2 regions of the Arthrobacter sp. CAL618 genome follow, and region 1 is predicted to be linked to the other one. Evidence: predicted binding sites of a transcription regulator. Region 1 holds the regulator's gene; the other holds the start of a gene.
The links. Region 1 encodes LexA, which represses DNA repair genes until DNA is damaged. Its sites were predicted from a motif close to TCGAACANNTGTTCGA; they were not measured.
Positions count from the first base shown of each region.

Region 2: the regulator LexA is predicted to act here: its motif matches at 1,359-1,374, upstream of recA (recombinase RecA).

Region 1 is NZ_ASZW01000189.1:7,308-10,717, reverse strand. Features, by position in the region: gene K728_RS0111445 (histidinol-phosphate transaminase) at 1-597, opposite strand, end outside; gene K728_RS0111440 (LysM peptidoglycan-binding domain-containing protein) at 756-1,130, opposite strand; gene lexA (transcriptional repressor LexA) at 1,601-2,257, shown strand; partial or broken gene K728_RS23250 (ATP-dependent DNA helicase) at 2,254-3,410, opposite strand, start outside.
Region 2 is NZ_ASZW01000101.1:8,979-12,388, forward strand. Features, by position in the region: gene K728_RS0106650 (helix-turn-helix domain-containing protein) at 1-437, shown strand, start outside; gene K728_RS0106655 (MarR family winged helix-turn-helix transcriptional regulator) at 533-1,006, opposite strand; gene K728_RS0106660 (DUF3046 domain-containing protein) at 1,105-1,323, shown strand; gene recA (recombinase RecA) at 1,514-2,587, shown strand; gene K728_RS18650 (regulatory protein RecX) at 2,594-3,373, shown strand.

The DNA of each region.
Region 1 (3,410 bases):
CTCATCGACGATCACGATTGCCTGCGCGTCGCTGCCCGCCTCATAAACCGCTTCCACCACATCCAGGCCCAGCGCTGAGCCGGTCGGGTTGTTCGGCGAGCACAGGAAGACGAGGTTCGCGCCGGATTCGCGCACTTCGCGGGCCGCGTCGGCGGCGCTGAGCTCGAACCTGTCGTTACCCTGCCCTGCGATATAGCGGGTGCCGGTGCTGCTGGCCAGCAACGGATACATGGAGTAGGTCGGGGGGAAGCCGATGGCTGATCGACCCGGGCCACCGAAGGCCTGCAGCAGGTGCTGCAGTACCTCGTTGGATCCGTTGGCGGCCCACAGGTTTTCGGGCGTCAGTCCGTGGCCGAGGTAGCGTGCGAGATTGGTCCGGAGTTCGGTGAACTCACGGTCGGGGTAACGGTTCAGCCCCCCGACCTCCCGGCTCACCGCATCAACGATTGCCTGCCGGACATCGTCCGGCACTCCATGGGTATTCTCATTGACGTTTAGGAGGATGGGGACATCCAACTGGGGTGCCCCGTAGGGGTGCTTGCCCCGCAGATCCTCACGCAGGGGCAACCGGCTCAACCGCTCAAACTGTTCGCTCACCTGTCAAGGTTAAGCGTGGAGTGCTGCAGGTGCAGAATCGACGGGCCTTCACCCTTCATCAGGATCTTCACCGCGTTCGCAGAAGCTCCACACCCGGTGGCCGATACTGGCCGACCGGGTTGGAGGGTTCTGGGGGTGCAGCACTGGCTGTCGAGGAGTTACCGGTTGGTGGGGACATCCAGTTGCTGCCCTGCCTGCAGCACTGAGGTGCCCAGGCTGTTCAGTTCAACGATCTCGGAGACGACGATGCGCGGATCGCGGTCCGGAGCGAACTCGGTTGCCAGCTGCCAGATGGTTTCGCCGGCTGCGACGCTGACACTGACGGTCTCGGTCACCTCTCCGCCTTCAGCTGATGCCTTGGCAGGCGAGTTGAAAAATCCTGACAACATCAGAACGGCCGACGCGAGTAGCACGATCGGCAATCCGACCAACAGGAGCCGGCCCCTGCGGGTAAGCCGCAGCTTGGTGGCGCCGCTCTTGGTCGCGTCGCTTTCGGTGGTGGGGAAATTCTGGTGTGTGGTGATGACAGACATGGATACACCTCTCTGTACTCTCGAATCAGTCCATTCGGTCCTGGGGTATGAGCCCGGGACCAACCCTGAAGGTTGAAGGCGGTGTTCGAGCTAAAACCGGCGATTCCTGTTTTGTTCGAACTTATCTTCGAATTACTGCTTGTTTATTTTTAGCACTGATTGACGAACTTTGTCGAGACACGATCGAACAAATGTTTGAAAACGTGTCCTGACTCCCTTACCGTTAGGGCAAGGATGAAGGTTCGGGATCCAGCAGAAACCAGCACATCATCCGCCACTGACAAAATAAGCTCGGCCCCTGGAATCCAGGGATCTGCCGGGGTACATGGATTCTTATCGAAGGGACAGCGACCGTGAAAGAGTCCGACGCACCACTGGATGAACCGGCCTCCGACCTTGCCCCGGCTGACCCCGCCCCGGCCGTCCTGCCAGCCCGTGGCCGCCCGCGTGGGCGCCAGGTGCCCAAGGGCATGACGCCCCGCCAGAAGAAGATCCTTGAGACCATTCAGCGGGCCATCGGCACCAACGGGTATCCGCCCTCCATGCGCGAGATCGGAGACACGGTGGGGCTCGCCAGTCTCTCGAGCGTCACCCATCAGTTGTCGCAGCTCGAGCGGATGGGCTATCTCAGGCGCGATCCGAAGCGCCCCCGCGCCATGGAGATCCTGCTTCCGCTGACCCTCGACCATGATCAGCACAGCGGCGAAGAAGGATCGGGGCAGGGCACGACACCGGACGTCGGCGGCGCGATCGACGCAGCCATGGTTCCGATGGTGGGGCGGATCGCTGCCGGCGGCCCGGTGCTGGCCGACCAGGTAGTGGAAGATGTCATGCCGCTACCCCGCCAGTTGGTGGGCCACGGCGATCTCTTCATGTTGCGGGTCTATGGCGATTCGATGATCGACGCCGCCATTTGCGACGGTGACTGGGTAGTGGTCCGGCGCCAGCAGGAAGCACAGAACGGTGACATCGTGGCCGCGCTCCTCGACGACGAGGCGACTGTGAAGACTTTCCGTCAGCGCGACGGTCACACCTGGCTGCTCCCCCAGAACACCCAGTACGAGCCGATCCTGGGAGACCTCGCCACGATTATGGGCAAGGTCGTCTCGGTCATGCGCGCCCTCTAACCCCCGGGCGTGGGTTTTCCTGCCAGCCGCTCCAGGACGCCGACCGCCGTCGTGCGATCGGTGGTGGACCAAAAAGGCGGCAGCGCGGCACGCAGGAATGATCCGTAGCGTGCGTTGGCGAGCCTGGAATCGAGGATCGCCACCACCCCCTTGTCTTCGGCTGCGCGGATGAGGCGTCCGGCGCCCTGAGCGAGGCGGACGGCCGCGTGGGTTGCCGAAACACTCATGAAACCGTTTCCACCGGCTTTCGCTACGGCTCTCGTCCGAGCTGTCATGAGTGGGTCGTCAGGGCGCGGGAAGGGAATGCGGTCGATGGTCACCAGCCGGCACGACCGGCCTGGCACATCGACGCCCTGCCAGAGTGACATGGTGCCGAAGAGGCACGTGTCCGGCTCATCCGAGAATTGTTTGACCAGCGCCGACATTGACGATTCGCCCTGGCACAGGATTTCGAAGTCGACCCGAGGGCGCAGTGCTTCGGCCGCGTCTTCGGCCGCGCGGCGGGAGGAAAAAAGTCCCAGCGCCCCACCCCGCGATGCTTTCAGCAAGACCTCCAGTTCGTCGAGCTGCTCAGGCGAGGTGCCCCGCTCCGGCTTTGGAAGGTCCTTCGCGACATACAGGACGCCCTGCTTCGGGTAGTCGAAGGGGCTGCCGACGTCGACGCCGGTCCATGACGGCGCCGAGGCGCCCGCGAGACCGAGCGAACCGGCGACTGGACCGAATTCGGCCCCGATGGCGAGCGTTGCCGAGGTCAGGACCACTGTGTGATCGGCGAACAGGCCTTCCCGCAGCTTCCCGGCCACGGACAGTGGCGCGATGTTGATGGTCGCGGGTGCGTCGTCGTCGGGCTGTGAATACCCGGTGCCCGGTGAGAAGGTGCTTGGCCGTGAGGCCCAGAGCACCTCACCGGCCGGTGTCGCCGTCAGAAGCCGCTCGCAAAGTTCGAAGACGGCGAGGACGTGGGACTTCGCCATCTGCCGGCCACCGTCTGCCGGGGTCGGTCCGTCTCCTTTGGCGTCCGACAGGACGGCCCGGCAGGCTTCGCGGACCTGCGTGATCGCCGTTTCCTGCTCCTCGGTGAGTCCGGCAGCCATTAATCCCGTGGGGATCCCGGTGACTGATGACTCGAAAAAGCGGTTTGCGGAGTCGAGGC
Region 2 (3,410 bases), on a different contig from region 1:
TAAAGCAACCCGTATCCATTAACGGAGTAGTCCGTTGGCGGGATGTGGGGTTGGCGGAAGATGCACAGCGCAAGCCGAAGGAGCGCAAAATGGTAGTGCTACGCCATGAGATCGGCGATGTCCTGCGGGACGTCCGCCAGCGGCAGGGCCGCACACTACGCGAGGTTTCGCATAGTGCTCGAGTCTCCCTTGGTTACCTCAGCGAGGTAGAGCGGGGCCAGAAGGAAGCATCGTCTGAGCTCCTGTCCTCGATCTGCACCGCGCTCGATGTTCCGTTGTCCCTCATGCTCCGCGAAGTCAGCGATCGTCTCGCCGAGGCAGAGGGCGTATCAGTCCCTGACACGGTGCCCCAGGAATTCGCCCGGGCGTTTGTCGACGACATCCCGGCCGACCTATCCGAGGATTTCAGCCGCGGACTGGCCGCAACGAACCGCTAACTCAGCGTCCACAGCGATTTGACTGAAGCCCGCCGGAACACTCCGGCGGGCTTCAGTTTGTTGTCAACAGCGTGTTATCAACAGTTTGTTGTCAATCACCAGTTGTCTTTGGTGTACGTCTCATTGAGTTGGGCAATCAGGGTCCCCAGGGTGGTGAGGTCCTTGACATCCCAGTCGTCCATCAGGTTGTGGAACGCTTCCTTACGGGCGGTCTGGGCGGCGACCAGCTGCTTCGAGCCGGCGGGGGTCAGGGTAATCGACTGGGCCCGGCCATCGAGCGGGTCGGCTTCCTTCTGGACCAGGCCGAGTTGTTCGAGCATCGCTATCTGCCGGCTGACCGATGGTTTGCCGACGCCGATACTCGCCGCAATGTCGGTCAGCCGCATGGCGCCCTCCCGCTGAAGGATCACCAGCAGGCCGTAGGCGGCCGGTTCCATGTCCGGGTGGACGCGCCGGGCCACCTTGTAGGAGTTCGATCGTGCCCTCCGCCACAGCATGCTCAGTTGTTGTTCCAATGCCTGGATGGCAGTGTCTACGGCGGGATCGGCTTCACGGTGCTCGGCTGTCATGTGCTTCATTCTATGGTTACGCACACAATCGCTCATCAACCGGCCCCGAAAGCGGGCCAGCAAGTCAGCGAACTCAGAGACAGTGAGAGGATTACATCATGCGCACCAGTGCCTTTTGGCGGCTTATGGATGACGAGTTCGGCGCGGGGTACTCCCGTACCCTGGCCCGAACGATCGTCCTCGCCGAACTCGGCGGCCGCACGCCCGAAGAGGCCCTGGGTGCCGGAATCAGCCCGCGCGATATCTGGGTCGCGGTGTGTGACCTCCAGGATGTCCCGTCGGAACGCCGGTTAGGCAAGGACATCACTCCCAAATAGTCGGGATGCGGCACCTGACACGCCGCCCAAGTTATTCGAATACTTGTTCGGATAGGACTATCATTTCTAACAGACGGCTGTCGTGGTTATCCACATACGCCGTGAAGCTTCTCAATTTGTCAGTGCCCCGGGCTACGGTCGAATTGAACACGAAAACGGCCGCAACGGCCATAACCAACCGAGGTGAAGAATGGCCGCACCAGCAGACCGCGAGAAAGCTCTCGAAGCAGCACTTGCGCAGATCGACAAGCAGTATGGCAAAGGCTCGGTGATGCGCCTGGGTGATGAGGTGCGCGCCCCCATCGAAACGATTTCGACCAGCTCCATCGCACTTGACGCTGCACTGGGCATAGGCGGGCTGCCCCGCGGCAGGGTCGTCGAAATCTACGGACCAGAGTCCTCGGGTAAGACCACGCTGGCACTGCACGCGGTCGCCAACGCGCAGCGCAACGGTGGCATCGCGGCATTCATTGATGCTGAACACGCACTCGACCCCGAATACGCGAAGCGGCTCGGCGTCGACACCGACGCGCTCCTGGTCTCCCAGCCGGACACCGGTGAGCAGGCGCTGGAAATCATGGACATGCTGATCGGGTCAGGATCGATCGATGTGATCGTCATTGACTCGGTGGCTGCGCTGGTGCCCCGCGCGGAAATCGAGGGTGACATGGGAGATAGCCATGTGGGCCTGCAGGCACGGCTGATGAGCCAGGCGCTCCGGAAGATCACCGGCCGTCTCGCCCAAAGCAAAACCACAGCTATTTTCATCAACCAGTTGCGCGAGAAGATCGGCGTGTTCTTCGGTAGCCCCGAGACCACTACGGGCGGCAAGGCGCTGAAGTTCTACGCCTCCATCCGCATCGATGTACGCCGGATTGAAACCCTCAAGGAGGGCGCTGTCCCGGTAGGAAACCGGACCCGCGCCAAGGTAGTCAAGAACAAGATGGCACCCCCCTTCAAACAAGCCGAATTCGACATCCTGTACGGCTATGGAATTTCCCGTGAGGGCGGGCTGATCGATGTTGGAGTCGAGAACGGTCTCGTGAAGAAATCGGGTGCCTGGTTCACCTACGACGGCGACCAGCTGGGCCAGGGTAAGGAAAACGCACGGAAGTTCCTGCTCGACAACCCCGACCTGACCGACGAACTGGAACGGCGCATCCGCGAGAAACTCGGTGTTGGATTGGCTGCTGAAGAGGCGGCGGTCGAGCCCAAGGCGAAGGCTGAGCCGAAACTGAAAGCGGTCAGCGGAGAGAACCGCTAGCCAGCCATGCCTTTCGGACAGAACAACGGTTCCCGCAGTGGATTGAATTCCAGGCGGAAATCCGGGGCCGGCTCCGACGGGACAACCGCTCATCGGACATCAGGCGGCTGGAACGCCGGTGAGCGGAAATCCGGGAGCGGGCGAAAGCCTCGTGGCCGGCAACCTGCTGGCGCCGGATCGGGTGCCATCGGCTCCTCCGGTTCGGCCTCGGAGGTGTCCGCTGGCAAGGATGCGGCGGGATCTGGCGGGGGAGCCCTCGCACCCGATGCAGACCCTTACGCGACGGCACGGTCCATCGTGTTGCGGCAGCTCACCCTCGCGCCCAAAAGCCGGCATCAGCTTGCCTCCAAACTAGCGGAGCGGGACGTGCCCGCAGAGGTGGCGGTGGCCGTCCTGGACCGCTTTGAAGAAGTCCAGCTGATCGACGATGCCGAGTTCGCGATGATGTGGGTGCGTAGCCGGGCAGCGACCCGATCCCTGGCCAGGAGCGCACTGAAACGCGAACTGGCTGAGAAAGGCATCCACGGCGAGATCGCCGAGGAGGCACTGTCCCAGGTGAGTGACGATGAGGAACGGGACGCTGCAGAACAGCTAGTGCGCCGAAAGCACCGCCCCGCCGCCACGGGTGCAGATCGTGCCACCCTCGACAAGGAAACGCGGCGGCTGGTGAGCATGCTCGGGCGCAAGGGATACAGCCCGTCGCTGGCGTTCGGTGTGGTGAAATCGGTGCTCGACGACGTCGCCGCCGGCGCAGCTGACGACGACGCAGAACCTGATTTCCTCTGACGAGGTCCGCCGGGCTCAGGTCAGTCACGCTCAGCCG